DNA from 2 places in the Faecalibacterium taiwanense genome. Region 2 is predicted to be linked to the other one. Evidence: riboswitches for the same ligand, from Rfam matches in the RefSeq annotation. Region 2 holds a riboswitch; the other holds the start of a gene.
The links. Region 2 has a riboswitch for thiamine pyrophosphate ahead of thiW (energy coupling factor transporter S component ThiW). Riboswitches for the same ligand answer to the same signal wherever they lie in the genome.

Region 1 (7,580 bases), 780 kb from region 2:
AGCCCTTGCATGGCAGCCGGAAAGCTGCGGCCTTGGCGATTACCTTAAGGATGAAGTGACGAACCAGCCCGGCCAGAGCATGGGCGAATACTGGGTGGAGACAAGAGGATGAAAAAAGTAAAACTCAAACTGGAACTGCAGTACAACTCCCCGGTGATCCTCACATTTTTCCTGCTGTCACTTCTGGTGCTGTTCCTCGACCAGTGGACGGATGGGTGGACGACGATGCATCTGTTCTGTGTCTACCGCTCCTCGCTGAAGGACCCGCTGTTCTACATCCGGCTGTTCGGCCATGTGCTGGGCCATGCCAGCTGGGACCACTTTCTGAACAACATGCTGCTGCTGCTCGTTGTTGGCCCGCCAATGGAAGAAAAGTACGGCAGCAAGCCGCTTTTGTGCGGCATGGTGTTCACCGCTCTGGTCACCGGCGTGCTGCAATGCGTGCTGTTCCCACGTTCAGGGCTGCTGGGCGCGTCCGGCATCGTGTTCATGCTTATCATGCTTTCGTCGCTGGCGGGCTTCTCCGGCGGCATCCCGGTCACCATGCTGCTGGTTGCAGCGCTGTACTTTGGTCAGCAGGTGTACGATATCATTTTTGTGCACGACAATGTAGCAAACTTCATGCACATTGTGGGCGGCTTATGCGGCACTGCCTTTGGCTACTACAGTGCGTTGCACAGCCGCCGCAGGCCGGCAAAAGCGGTGAAGTTTTCCAGCACGAACAGCCGCCGGAAGCGCTGAACCCACTGTGGACATAGGCTGATTTTGAAAAATTTGCAAACAGGTATTGACAAACGAAAAATCCGTGGTTTAATATAGCCAAATTCAATACACTAAACCGTTGAAGCGGAGATAACGGCGAACCATGCCTGTACAGAGAGCCTGCGCAGCTGAGAAGCAGACCGGAAACAGTTCGTCAAGGAAAGTGTGACTTTGCGTTATATTTTCCCGAAATGGACCGCTGAGGGTGCAGGGAACTGCGGAGAACTTTCGCCGCACAGTATTCTGCAACGTAGGGCATACGTCAGTTGCCGGGGATGTGTTGGCATCCCGCCAAGTGCATGGGGTCATGCCCATGAAGTCAGGGTGGCACCGCGGATAAAAGGCCATATTTTATTCGTCCTTGACAGAAGAGAGTTCTTCTGTTAGGGGCGTTTTTCTTTTCCACTCCCTCGGCAGAAGAGCCGGGGGAGTTTTTGTTTTAGGGCTCCCTTGTTTCCGGCACTAAGGCTCATGCCTGTGGTTGCGGCCACGAAAACCTGAACAAAACAAATGCACCCGGTTGCTGCGGTTCTGCCCACAGGCCGGGTGCATTTTATATTTTAGGAAAAATTACAGGTCACTGCGCGGGGAAGCTGCCATGGCCCAGAAGTTCAGCTCGTGCTCCGAGCAGGCATGGAAGATCTCGCGGCAGCGGGCAAGGCGCTCGTCGCTCAGGCCTTCGCAGACTTTTTCTGCAAACGCGGCCCAGTCGCGGCAGGCCGCCTCATAGCCCTTGTCAGCATAGTCCACCACCAGTGCACCATAAAGGGTATCCTGCACGGAAGGCTTTTCTTCCAGCAGTTTCTGGAAGATCCAGCCATAGCTCAGCATACAGGGCAGGCAGGCCATCATGCACTCGGCTGCGCCCTCGCCGTTTTTGGCGGCTTCGATCATAGCGTCCACATAGGCACGGTTCTCCGGCCGCAGCGGCAGGCTCTGGATGCCTTCATCGGTCAGTCCAAAGTGCTTGAGATAGTGCAGGCGGGCTGCATCCTCGCTCTCATTCACGAAGGAAAGCAGGGAATAGTAGGTGCGGATGGTCTGCATATCCTTTGCCTTGGTCATGCCCCAGGCAAACACCTTGGCATATTCCCGCAGGTAAAGACTGTCCTCCACGATGTAGCCCTTGAAGCAGGCTTCATCCAGTGTGCCATCCGCAAGGGGTCTTTCCAGAAATTCTGAGTGCAGGCATTTCTCCCACACGGGCAGGCTTTCCTGCACCAGCTGCTGCACAAAGGTCTGCTCACTCACCCACAAACTCTCCCTTCAGTGCAAACATGTGGTTCATGGGGCCGGAGCCATGGCCCAGATCCAGCATGGCAGAAAGACAGCCGGAAATGTAGGCCTTTGCGCGCTCCACAGATGCATCCAGATCATAGCCCTTTGCCAGATTGGACGCAATGGCGCTGGATAGGGTGCAGCCGGTGCCGTGGGTATTGGGGTTTGCAATGCGCTTGCCGCGGAACCATTTGCCGCAGCCGTCCCGCCACAGAAGGTCGTCGGCATCGTTGATCTGGTGGCCGCCCTTGCACAGCACGGCACAGTGGTATTTCTCGCTGATCAGCTTTGCAGCGGCCTCCATTCCGGCCGCATCGGTGATCTTCATGCCGGAAAGGATCTCAGCCTCCGGAATGTTGGGGGTGACCACCTCTGCCATGGGCAGCAGCTTTTCGGTCAGTGCCTGCACGGCATCGTCCCGCAGCAGCTTGGAGCCGGAGGTGGCAACCATCACCGGGTCCACCACGATATGCTTTGCGCCGTAGGTGTGCAGCTTTTCGGCGATCACACCGATCAGCTCTGCCGAGGATACCATGCCGATCTTGACGGCATCCGGGTAGATGTCGGTAAAAATGGCATCGATCTCCTGTGCCAGAAATTCGGGCGTGGCTTCAAAAATGCCGGTCACACCTGTGGTGTTCTGGGCAGTCAGTGCGGTAATAGCGCTCATGGCGTACACGCCGTTTGCAGTCATGGTTTTGATATCGGCCTGAATGCCAGCACCGCCGCTGGAATCGCTGCCGGCAATCGTCAATGCAGTTTTCATGGTTACAACTTCCTTTGCAAAAAATGCGGAAATGCCCGCAAGGAGGCACCTCCGCACTTTGAAGCAGCAGTATCTCCCTACGTTGGCATTGTCCAAATCAGGTCACAGGTCTGGGCAAACAGCCCACTCTCAGCCTGCTTTTGCAGGCTCCCTTTTTCTGCGTTCAAGAATACCACAGTGCCGCTGCATTTGCAAGGGGATGGCCCTTTTCAATCGGCCCGCTGCGTGGTAAAATGGAAAAAACAAAGGGGGAAATACCATGAACATCACGGTCTATCTTGGAGCAAATGCGGGCAATGATCCTGCGCTGGCGGCAGCTGTCCGGGAACTGGGCAGCTGGATCGGTGCAAACGGGCACCGCCTTGTGTACGGCGGCTCCCGCAGCGGCCTGATGGGCCAGCTTGCCCAGAGCACACTGGACGCAGGCGGCACGGTGACCGGTGTGGAACCGCAGTTCTTTGTGCAGCAGGAGCTGCAGCACGATGGCCTGACCGAGCTGATCGTCACCAAGGACATGACCGAGCGCAAGACGAAGATGATCGAGCTGGGCGATGCCTTCATCGCATTCCCCGGCGGTACCGGCACGCTGGAAGAGATCGCAGAGGTAATGTCCAAGGTCTCGCTGGGCCAGTTGGACGCGCCCTGCATTCTGTATGATCTGAACGGCTACTACGACAGCCTGAAAGCACTGCTTGCCAAAATGATCGAGAAAGGCCTTTCCACGCCGCAGCGCCAGCAGGGCATCCGATTTGCGGCGAATCTGGAAGAGATCACAACAATTTTGAATAAAGCCTAAAGGAAACGCTTCCCCGGCCGGGAAGCGTTTCCTTTTTATATCATTCTCCCAGTGCAGTGCGGATATTTGCCAGCACCTTCTGGCTCAGCAGCACAAAAGCCTGCTTGGTGCGTCCGGCAGAAACATTCGCGCAATGCACATTCTCACGGGCAAAGAAGTCTTCACCCACCGGGCCGGCAGCGGCACGGGTGTCACAGAAGAAGTGGGTGCCCGGCAGAGCAAGCCACTGTTCCAGAGCAGCAGAGTCAAAGCCCGGGCCGATGGAGGTGTTGAACAGTACCTTGCCTGCGCCCAGCTGTGCAAATTCGTCCTTGCCCAGCAGCAGGACATTTTTGTTCAGGCAGGTGAACACCACCTCGCTCTCGGTCAGCAGCTGTGCCAGCGGCTTATAGGCCATGCCCACAGCTTCGGCATCCGGCTTGCGGGTGCGGCTGTAATAGGCAATGTCGGCACCCATGAACTGCAGCGCGTCGGCGATCATTTTGCCGGACACACCCAGCCCGATGATGCCTGCCTTCAGCCCGGTGATCTCCACCGGCTCGTCCCGCAGCATGGGCATCCCAAAACCGTGCAGGATGCCGGTGAGCTCATGCAGGACGTACTCCACAACGCCGCGGTCGCCGTAGTCCCGGATGCCCAGCACTTTGATGCCGCGGGTGCGGGCGTAGGCGATATCCACATTGGCGCTTTCCTCAGAATACAGGCTGCAGCACATGCCGATGTAACGGATATTCGGGCAGCGCTCGATCACATTTTTGCCCATGCGGGAGGTGTAGCTCAGAAGCACAGCATCGGCATCTCCGATGCGCTGCACGATCTGGTCATCGCTGGCCGGGATATCGCGGTACAGCACCACTTCTTTTGCGTACTGATGCAGCGCTTCCTCGGCGGAAGGAATCAGGCTTACCGGCTCAATGGCCACCAGTTTGTTGAACATCTGCAAAGCCCTCCTTTAATAGAAGCATACGGGGGAGGAGAGGTTGCGCAGCAGGGCAACTACGCTCCAACCGGCAATGGCGCTGGTGGAAGAGCAGATATCCACCACGGCCTTCACGCCCTCGATCTCGGCGGTGATGCAGTGGTCGTCGCCCACCCAGCCGGGTACCGAGTGCATGGTCACGCCGGTGATCTCCGGGCCGGTGGTGGCCAGCGAGGTGGCAACAGCCACATTCACGCGGCGGGGGAAGGTGGCAATGGCCTGCTTGGCATTGCCGGTGAACACGGTGGTCTTTTCGGTATCGGTCAGCAGGTGGTCGGCCCATACCGGCGTGTTGCGGAAGCCCTTGGCTCCGGTGTGGGTCTCAATGCCTGCCGTCTCGGCCAGCTTCTGCGCCTCGGCCATCAGGGTGACGGTCTGCAGCACATCAAAGCCGCCAATGGCACCGCTTGCCAGATGCACCTTGGCACCGCCCTCCACGGCAGCGGCCTTGACCCGCTCGTAAAAATCAAGGTCCGCAAAGGCACCAATGGAAATAATGACCAGATTCACGCCTTTTTTCAGTACAGGCACAGCCATGGCGCGCACAGCCTCCACCGAAGCGGTCTCCACGATGTACTCCGGCTCCAGCGCCAGCAGAGCATCCACATCATCGCAGACGGGACAGCCTACCGTTTCGGCGGTCTTTTCCGCCGAAGCACGGGTGCGGCTGGTCACGCCCACCAGCTCATAGTCCGGCAGCAGACCGTTCTTCCATGCATCGGCCACAATGTTGCCCAGAAATCCGCAGCCTACGATACCAAATTTTGTTTTCATATCCTAAACTCCTTTTTCTGCTTTTTCCAAAGAAAGCAGCATATTCCATTAAAGTATATCATATCAAAACAAAAAATGATATAATAAGGTGCAAGAAAGGAGAAGGCTATGTCGAAAACAAAGGAGCTTTTCTGGACGTTTTTCAAAATTGGAGCGTTCACGTTTGGCGGCGGCTACGCCATGGTAGCCCTGCTGCAAAATGAGTTTGTAGAAGAGAAAAAGTGGGTAACAAAAGAAGAATTTCTGGACATGGTGGCAATTGCGGAGTCTACGCCCGGCCCGGTGGCGGTGAACAGTGCCACCTATATCGGCTACAAGATCGAGGGTACGGCAGGTGCGGCAGCGTCCACGGTGGCGGTGTGTCTCCCGTCCTTCGCGGTCATTTATCTGATCTCGCTGTTCTTTGACCAGTTCCTCCGCCTGTCGGTGGTGGCAAGTGCGTTCCACGGCATTCAGGTGTGTGTGATCTATCTGATCCTCTCGGCGGGCCTGAAAATGCTGAAGCAGCTGGAACACAGCGTCTTCAATATTGTCATCCTGACCACGGTTGCGGCAGCGATGGTGGGCTGTTCCATTGCAGCAGTGTCCTTCTCTTCCATTTTTTACATCCTGTTCAGCGGTGCGGCCGGGCTGCTGGTGTATGCAGTACAGCAGCTGCGGAAGGGGGAGAAGAAGCCGTGATCTATGCAGAACTTTTCTGGAATTTCCTCATGATCGGTGCGTTGTCCTTCGGCGGCGGCTACGGGATGATCTCGCTGGTGCGGGAAACGGTCTTAGGACACGGCTGGCTGACGGAAGGCGAATTCCTCAGCTTTATTGCGGTGTCAGAGTCCACACCCGGCCCGCTGGCCATCAATATGGCCACCTTCATTGGTTCTTCACAGGGCGGCTTCTGGGGCGCGCTGTGCGCCACGCTGGGTGTGGTGCTGCCGTCTTTTGTCATTATCCTGCTCGTTGCATCGGTGCTGCAGAACCTGATGAAGTATGCGGGAGTCAACGCAGTTCTTGGCGGCGTTCGTCCCTGTGTGGTGGCGATGATCCTTGCAACGGCAATCAATATGGCACTTTCCACACTGCTGGGCTTTGCGGGCCGCAGCACCGACTTTGTACCGGATGCGCGCTCCATTGCAGTGTTTGTACTTTTGTGGGCGCTGCATCTGCTGTGCCGCAAAAGGAACGGCAAGGCACCATCCCCCATTCTCATGATCCTGATTTCCGCAGGGCTGGGCATCCTGTTCTGGGGAGCATAAAAAATAACGCGCCGGGTGGTTCTCGTTGAACGATCCGGTGCGTTTTGTTGTAAAAAGCCGGGCACAGGAAAACTCATGGCTCCCTGTGCCCGGCTTCAGCTTTTATTGGAATTTAGGCGCTGTGCGATCAAGCTGCAACAGAAGAAGCAGCTTCGCTGGAAGCAGCCTCAGAAGAAGTGGCCTCAGAAGAAGCGGCCTCGCTGGAAGCAGCCTCAGAAGAAGAACCGTTCTCCTCTGCAACAGCGGAAGAAGCGCTCTCCTCGGCCTCAGCAGCAACAGAAGTGCTGGTAGAAGCAGCCTCGGAAGAGGATGCAGCAGTGGAGGAAGCAGAACCGCCGCAAGCGGTCATGCCAACAGCCAGAGCCAGAGCAACAACAGCAACACAAACATTCTTGAGTTTCATATCTAAAATCTCCTTGCCATACGCAAATGTATTTTGCAGAAGGCCCTACAGGAAGTGCCTTTCTGCAAGTGGATATTCTAGTCTTTTTTGCGAAAAAATCAAGAGCTTTTTGGCTAAGAAGTGAGATTTCAATGATAATCTACGATTTTGTTATAATTTATCGCTAAAAGTCAAAGAGTTTTTGTTAAACTGATCGAAGCGCAGAGAAACTCAGGAAAGAATTTTTTACCGCGTTGTAATCACTTTGTAATTTCTTTCATTGTTTGTTCCCTTGAATTAAGACGGGAATGCATGTTCCCTAAAGAGAAATAAAGAAATGCAAAAGTGAGGATGATGCGGCTCCGGAAACGGAAAAGAACCATTTGTCACCTGACAGTTGACCTGCGGAGAAAGAAAAGATGGTAAACTTTGTGCAGCGAACCTGAACAAAAATATCAAAAAATGACAAGTGCTATTTGAAAGTGATTTTTATTGGACATAAAAAGTGGATAATACAGACACAGCAGGGGATGAACGGGTTCCCTGAAAATAAAACATGTGTTTTGGAGGAAATAAAGATGAAGTACTATGTT
Region 2 (7,580 bases):
TGCCACGGCAGACCGCTACCCCGACCCGCTGTGCCGGGCCCTGCTTGAAAAACTGGCGGTGGCTGAGGGAGTGCCCGCCGAATGGCTGCTGTGCGGCAACGGCGCGGCAGACCTCATCTTCCGGCTGGCGCTGGCTGCAAAGCCCCGTACCGCCCTTGTGACGGCACCCACCTTCGCCGAGTACGCCACCGCCCTTGAAACGGCAGGCTGCACGGTGGAACGGCATTTTTTGCGGGAAGAAAACGATTTTGCGGTGACGAAAGATCTCCTGAACGCGGTGCACCCGGGTACAAATATGGTATTCCTCTGTCAGCCCAACAACCCCACCGGCCAGCTGGCAGAGCCTGCCCTTGTGGAAGCGCTGCTGCGCAGATGCGAAGCCGTGGGTGCGGTGCTGGCCGTGGACGAATGCTTTCTGGATTTTCTGCCGGAGGGCGAAGGCCTTTCGGCAAAGCATCTGCTGAAAAACAGCAAAAAACTGATTATTTTAAAAGCCTTCACCAAGCTTTACGGCATGGCAGGCGTGCGTCTGGGCTATTGCCTGTGCTCTGATACAGAGCTGCTTGCCCGGATGCAGGCAGCGGGCCAGCCGTGGGCGGTTTCCAGTCTGGCACAGGCGGCGGGCATTGCTGCGCTGGACGAGACGGAATATGTGGCGAAGGTGCGTGCATTGATCGAAGCACAGCGGCCTGTGCTGGCAGACGGCCTGCGGGCGCTGGGCCTGCGGGTGATCGAGGGCCGGGCTAACTATCTGCTGTTCCGCGCGCCGGAAGCGCTGGGCGAAGCGCTGCGCCGCAAGGGTGCAGTACTGCGCAGCTGCGGCAATTATCCGGGCCTTGATGCCAGCTGGTACCGCACCGCCGTGCGCACAGAAAACGAGAACCGGCAGCTGCTTGTACTGCTGGCCGAAACCCTGCCGGAGGTGGCACAATGAGCAAGGCAAAATGCATTATGGTGCAGGGCACCATGAGCGGTGCGGGCAAAAGCCTGCTGTGCGCGGCGCTGTGCCGCATCTTTGCGCAGGATGGCTACCGCGTGGCCCCTTTCAAAAGCCAGAACATGGCCCTGAACAGCTTCGTCACCCGCAACGGTGCAGAGATGGGCCGTGCGCAGGTGGTGCAGGCACAGGCTGCAGGCGTGGAGCCGGATGTGCGCATGAACCCCATCCTGCTCAAGCCCAGCAGCGATGTGGGCAGTCAGGTGATCGTGAACGGCAAGGCCCGGGGCCAGATGTCTGCCGCCGATTATTTCAGGATGAAGCGCAGCCTTATCCCGGACATTCTGGAAGCCTACAACAGCCTTGCCGCCGAGAACGACATTATCGTGATCGAAGGCGCGGGCAGCCCGGCGGAGATCAACCTGAAAGCCGACGATATCGTCAACATGGGCCTTGCAAAGCTGGTGGATGCGCCGGTGCTGCTGGCGGGCGATATCGACCGGGGCGGCGTATTCGCCCAGCTGTACGGCACTGTGGAGCTGCTGGAAGCCGACGAGCGTGCCCGCATCAGGGGCCTGATCATCAACAAGTTCCGGGGCGATGTGGAGATCCTGCGGCCCGGCCTTGCCATGCTGGAAGAAAAAACACACCTGCCCGTGCTGGGCGTAGTGCCGTACCTGCGGGTGGAGATCGAGGACGAGGATTCTCTCTCCGACCGGCTGGATACAAAAGCTGCGGTCAAGCCGCTGGATATCGCCATCCTGCGCCTGCCGCATGTATCCAACTTCACCGACTTTATCCCGCTGGAACAGCACCCGCTGCTGGGCGTGCGGTATGTGCAGCGCACCCGCCAGCTGGGTGCACCGGATCTCGTCATCCTGCCTGGCACCAAGAACACCATGGACGACCTGCGCTGGCTGCGGGAAAGCGGACTGGAAGCGGCGGTGCTCAGGCTTTCGGCAGCCGGTACGCCGGTGCTGGGCGTGTGCGGCGGCTATCAGATGCTGGGCGAACAGCTCTGCGACCCGGCAGGGGAGGAGAGCGGTACCCCCTGCACCCTGCGGGGCCTTGGCCTGCTGCCCACCACGACGGTGTTCGGCACCGAAAAGCACCTGACCCAGACCGCAGCCTGTGTGACCACAGAACCCTTTGCAGGCGCAAAGCTGACGGGCTACGAGATCCACGCAGGCCGCACCGAGGTGTGGGGCAGTGCGTTCTGCATCCTTGCAGACGGCACGCCGGAGGGCTGTGTGCAGGACAGTGTATTCGGTACCTACCTGCACGGCCTGTTCGACACCGGCGAACTGACCGAAAAACTGACCGCATTTTTGTGCAAACGGAAGGGCATCGATCCGGCCGGGGCCGAGCTTATCCCCATGGAGCAGTACCGTCAGCAGCAGTTTGATCTGCTTGCCGATGGTGTGCGCGCGGCACTGGATATGCCCGCCATCTATGCCGCCATGGGAATGCAAAAAGGAGACAACACATGACACCGCAGCATCATCTGCCCGCCGACATTGAACGGACGAGCATCTCCATTATCACAAGGGAACTGGACGAGCTGGGCCTGACCCCGCCGCCGGAGACGGCTGCGGTGGTCAAGCGGGTCATCCACACCACCGCGGATTTCGACTATGCCAAAAATCTGCGCTTTACACCCGGCGCGGTGGAAGCCGCAGTCAAGGCCCTGCACGCGGGTGCTTTCATCGTTACCGACACCAATATGGCGCTGGCGGGCATCACAAAGCCGGGCCTGAAAAAACTGAACGGTGAAGCCATCTGCTACATGGCAGACCCCGCTGTGGCCGAAGCCGCAAAGCAGGCGGGCACCACCCGTGCCGTTGCCGCCATGCACCGTGCTGCCCGGGAGCACCCGGGGGCCATTCTGACCATTGGCAATGCGCCCACGGCCCTTTTGACCATTGCGGAGGAAATGGAAGCCGGTCTGCGGCCTGCACTGGTCATTGGCGTGCCGGTGGGGTTTGTGAATGTGGTGGAAAGCAAGGAAGTACTGTTTGCTGCCTGCGAGCGATACGGCGTGCCTGCCATCGCCGCCATGGGCCGCAAGGGCGGCAGCAATGTGGCTGCAGCCATCTGCAACGCCCTCATTTACTCTGCCGCCGAAATGCTGGACCCCTCTGCCAGAGGGTGGAACGGATAAGGCGGAAACAGCATAACATCAAAAACCCGGAACCCTTTTTGAGCCGTTTTGGCCGAGAAAAGGTTCCGGGTTTTGTTCATGATTTTTTCAGAGAGCTATTTTGCAACAGCCCCATTTTCACGGAAAAGGTCCGAACCGAGCACGGCATCCACACTGCCGGCATCAGGCTGCGGGGAACGTCTTGTTCCACACTTCGATCACCTTGAACTTCGGGGTCCAGCCTTCGGGCTCAAAGCGGTCGCCCTTGGCACCCATGGTGCCCTGCTCGGTGCACCACTGTGCGGCCTTGGCCATATCAGGGTCGGTCACATCCGCAAAGGCGGGTGCGCACACGCTCAGCACCATGCACAGCGCCACGAGGGCCGAAAGCAGCCTTTGGGTCAGGGTCGTCTGCTTCATATGGAATTCCTCCTTTTTGCTTACAAGGGGGGATGCGTCCGCCTTAAAAAGGCCATATTTCACCTTCTTTTTCAATAAAACCTGCGTGAAACGCCCCAAAAACTGCGTGAAAAACGTTTTGAACCGCTGTGCGCGCCTTTGCCCCCTCTTGCAATTTGTGCGCAAAGGGTGTAGAATACAGTCACAATCAAATACAGGGGAGCTTGTGAAGCAGGCTGAGAGGAAGTATCCAAACTTCGACCCTTTTACCTGATGCGGATAATGCCGCCGTAGGAAGTCAGAATGGATGATTTTTTGCAGGAGGCACCGCGGAAGGTGTCTCCTGTTTTTTTGTTGTGTACCGATTACCATTAAGGAGGATGCCTTGTACTTTTCTGCGGAAGTGCCGCAGCGGGCTGAGGGGGAGCGCCCTGAGCTTTGTGACCGTCAGCGATGGGAAGCCGTGTTCCGGCGTGAGAGGAGACCAGAAAGTCTCGACCGCTTCTTATAGTTCCTGCGCCGGGTCTGGCACCGGGTGCGGGCTGTTTGCGGAGGCGCTGTATGGTTTTTGCTGCTTCCGCAGGTTTGGAAAGGAGCCTTGCCTTATGAAAAAACTCTCTGTGAAAAAGCTGGCGTTGGCCGGTATGCTGTGCGCTCTGTGCGTGGTGGGCAGCGTATTCAGCTTCCCCATGTTCGGCAGCAAATGTGCACCCATCCAGCACATGGTCAATGTGACCTGCGCGGTGCTGCTTGGCCCGTGGTGGGGCGTGGGCGTGGCCTTTGTGGCCTCGCTGCTGCGCAATCTGCTGGGTCTGGGCAGCCTGATGGCCTTCCCCGGCAGCATGTTCGGCGCACTGCTGTGCGGCCTTGTGTACCATAAGACCAAAAACATCCTTGCCACCATGGTGGGCGAGGTGTTCGGCACCAGCATTCTGGGCGGCCTGTGCGCTTACCCGGTGGCCATTTTCCTCATGGGCAAGAGCGCCGGCGACATCGCGTTCTATGCCTACATCGTGCCGTTCCTCATCTCCACTGCAGTGGGTTCCATCATTGCGGGCGTGCTGGTGTACAGCCTGCAGCGCTCCGGCGCACTGCGCTCCATGCAGAACAGTCTTTCCTGACGGAGGGGCACCCGAATGTTCAAAACAGAATTCGAGAACCTGCGCCGCACCTGCCCGCTCATCCATAACATTACCAACTACGTCACCGTGAACGACTGCGCCAACATGGTGCTGGCCTGCGGTGCTTCGCCCATCATGGCCGACGATGCCGCCGAGGTGGAGGACATCACCACCATCTGCGGCGGTCTGAACATCAACATCGGCACCCTGAACAGCCGCACCATCACCAGCATGCTGCTGGCGGGCAAAAAGGCAAACCAGCTGGGCCATCCTGTGGTGCTGGACCCGGTGGGTGCGGGTGCATCCCGCCTGCGCACCGACACGGCTTTCCGCCTGCTCAGGGACGTAAAGTTCACCGTGATCCGCGGCAATATCTCGGAGATCAAAACGCTGGCCTCCGGCGCGGGAACCACCAAGGGCGTGGATGCCGATGTGGCCGATAAAGTTACTGAGGAAAATCTGGATTCTGCCGTGGCCTTTGCCAAGGCCTTTGCAGCCCAGACGGGTGCCGTTATTGCCATTACCGGTGCCATCGACATTGTGGCCGATGCCGAAAAAGCCTACTGCATCCGCAACGGCAATGCCATGATGAGCAGCATCACCGGTACGGGCTGCCAGCTTTCGGCCCTGACGGCGGCGTTCGTCACCGCCAACCCCGGACATCCGCTGGAAGCCGCTGCAGCCGCAGTGTGCGCCATGGGCCTTGCGGGCGAGACCGCCCACAAGCGCCTGACCCCGCTGGACGGCAACTCCACCTACCGTAATTATATCATCGATGCCATTTACAATATGACCCCGGATCAGCTGGAAGAAGGAGCAAACTATGAAGTGCGATAAGCAGAACATGCTTCTGTATGCCGTCACCGACCGCGCATGGGTGGGAAAGCAGACCCTCTATGAACAGGTGGAGAGCGCCTTGAAGGGCGGTGTCACCTGTGTGCAGCTGCGTGAAAAAGAGCTGGACGACGAAGCTTTTCTGAAAGAGGCTGTGGAGATCCATGCTCTGTGCCAGCGCTACGGCGTGCCGTTCTTTGTGAACGACAATGTGGACATTGCCATCCGCTGCCACGCCGAGGGTGTGCACGTGGGGCAGGAGGATATGGCCGCAGCGCAGGTGCGCGCCCGTGTGGGCGAGGGAATGATGATCGGCGTTTCCGTCCACAGTGTGGAGGAAGCACGGGAAGCCGTCAAGCACGGCGCAGACTGCCTTGGCGTGGGCGCGGCCTTTGCCACTCATACCAAGACCGATGTGGATGTTCTGCCCCACGAGACCCTGAAGGCCATCTGTGATGCCGTGGACATCCCGGTGGTGGCCATTGGCGGCATCCACAAGGAGAACATCCTGCAGCTCAAGGGCACCGGTGTGGATGGCGTGGCCCTTGTGAGCGCCATCTTTGCAGCAGACGACATCGAGACCGAGTGCAAAGAGTTGAAAGCCCTGTCGGAGCAGATCATCTGACCGATCCCGCGGCAAACCGGGGACACCACCTTGGGCCGCGTTATAAAATTCATGGAGAAAACCAACATGAAAAGCGTATTTTGCGCAGGTGCCGACATCCAGAACGTTCTGTTTTTTCTGAATGACGGCTGCCTTTCCCTACCCTTGTATGACCAGCACCCTGCTGTTCAGAGATAAACTGTCATTTGGAGGAACAGAGCGTATGCAGACTTATACTACCCAGATGGATGCTGCCCGCAAGGGCATCATCACGCCGCAGATGGAGATCGTGGCAAAGAAGGAATACCGCACCACCGAGGAGATCCGCCAGTGGGTGGCCGAGGGCAAGGTTGCCATCCCCGCCAACAAGCACCACGAGTGTTTGAACCCCGAGGGTGTCGGCTCCATGCTGCGCACCAAGATCAACGTGAACCTTGGTGTCTCCCGCGACTGCAAGGACTACAACGTGGAGATGCAGAAGGTGATGAGCGCCGTCAACATGGGTGCCGAAGCCATTATGGATCTTTCCAGCCACGGCAACACCCAGCCCTTCCGCCAGAAGCTGACCCACGAGTGCCCGGTGATGATCGGCACCGTGCCGGTGTACGATTCGGTCATCCACTACCAGCGCGATCTGGCTGAGCTGACCGCACAGGACTTCATCGATGTGGTGCGCCTGCATGCAGAGGACGGTGTGGACTTTGTCACCCTGCACTGCGGCATCACCCGCAAGACCATCGAGCAGATCCGCAAGCACAAGCGCAAGATGAACATTGTCAGCCGCGGTGGCTCTCTGGTGTTTGCATGGATGAGCATGACCGGCAACGAGAACCCCTTCTACGAGCACTTTGACGAGATCTGCGAGATCTGCGCCGAGCACGATGTGACCATCTCGCTGGGCGATGCCTGCCGTCCCGGCTGTCTGGCTGACGCCACCGATGTGTGCCAGATCGAGGAGCTGGTGCGTCTGGGCGAGTTGACCAAGCGCGCATGGGCACACAACGTGCAGGTGATGGTGGAAGGCCCCGGCCATGTGCCCCTGAATCAGGTGGCTGCCAACATGGAGGTGCAGAAGAGCATCTGCATGGGCGCACCCTTCTATGTGCTGGGACCCCTCGTCACCGATATCGCCCCCGGTTACGACCACATCACCGCTGCCATCGGCGGCGCTGTGGCTGCAGCCAGCGGTGCAGCTTTCCTGTGCTATGTGACCCCCGCCGAGCATCTGGCTCTGCCCAATGTGGACGATGTGAAGCAGGGCATCGTGGCCTCCAAGATCGCTGCCCACGCCGCCGATATCGCCAAGGGCATCCCCCACGCCCGGGACATCGACGATAAGATGGGCGATGCCCGCCGTGTGCTGGACTGGGATGCGCAGTTCGCCTGCGCACTGGACCCGGAGACCGCAAAGGCCATCCGCGATGCCCGCCTGCCGGAGGACGACCACAGCGACACCTGCAGCATGTGCGGCAAGTTCTGTGCTGTGCGCAGCATGAACAAGGCGCTGGCCGGTGAGTACATCGACATTCTGTAAAAATCTTCTGT

Region 1: it holds a riboswitch for thiamine pyrophosphate, as region 2 does, so the genes downstream of both, thiD (bifunctional hydroxymethylpyrimidine kinase/phosphomethylpyrimidine kinase) here and thiW (energy coupling factor transporter S component ThiW) in region 2, are expected to answer to the same signal.

What each region holds. Positions count from the first base shown of each region.
Region 1 is NZ_CP155552.1:1,579,517-1,587,096, forward strand. Features, by position in the region: gene PXT33_RS07885 (CYTH domain-containing protein) at 1-112, shown strand, start outside; gene PXT33_RS07890 (rhomboid family intramembrane serine protease) at 109-741, shown strand; gene PXT33_RS07895 (TENA/THI-4 family protein) at 1,333-2,013, opposite strand; gene thiD (bifunctional hydroxymethylpyrimidine kinase/phosphomethylpyrimidine kinase) at 2,006-2,806, opposite strand; TPP riboswitch at 2,863-2,970, opposite strand; gene PXT33_RS07905 (TIGR00730 family Rossman fold protein) at 3,066-3,602, shown strand; gene PXT33_RS07910 (D-isomer specific 2-hydroxyacid dehydrogenase family protein) at 3,643-4,539, opposite strand; gene PXT33_RS07915 (aspartate dehydrogenase domain-containing protein) at 4,555-5,355, opposite strand; gene PXT33_RS07920 (chromate transporter) at 5,464-6,036, shown strand; gene PXT33_RS07925 (chromate transporter) at 6,033-6,605, shown strand; gene PXT33_RS07930 (hypothetical protein) at 6,733-7,008, opposite strand; gene PXT33_RS07935 (HIRAN domain-containing protein) at 7,566-7,580, shown strand, end outside.
Region 2 is NZ_CP155552.1:2,361,001-2,368,580, reverse strand. Features, by position in the region: gene PXT33_RS11675 (threonine-phosphate decarboxylase) at 1-934, shown strand, start outside; gene PXT33_RS11670 (cobyric acid synthase) at 931-2,427, shown strand; gene PXT33_RS11665 (precorrin-8X methylmutase) at 2,424-3,098, shown strand; gene PXT33_RS11660 (hypothetical protein) at 3,261-3,497, opposite strand; TPP riboswitch at 3,683-3,790, shown strand; gene thiW (energy coupling factor transporter S component ThiW) at 4,082-4,597, shown strand; gene thiM (hydroxyethylthiazole kinase) at 4,613-5,434, shown strand; gene thiE (thiamine phosphate synthase) at 5,421-6,056, shown strand; gene thiC (phosphomethylpyrimidine synthase ThiC) at 6,259-7,569, shown strand.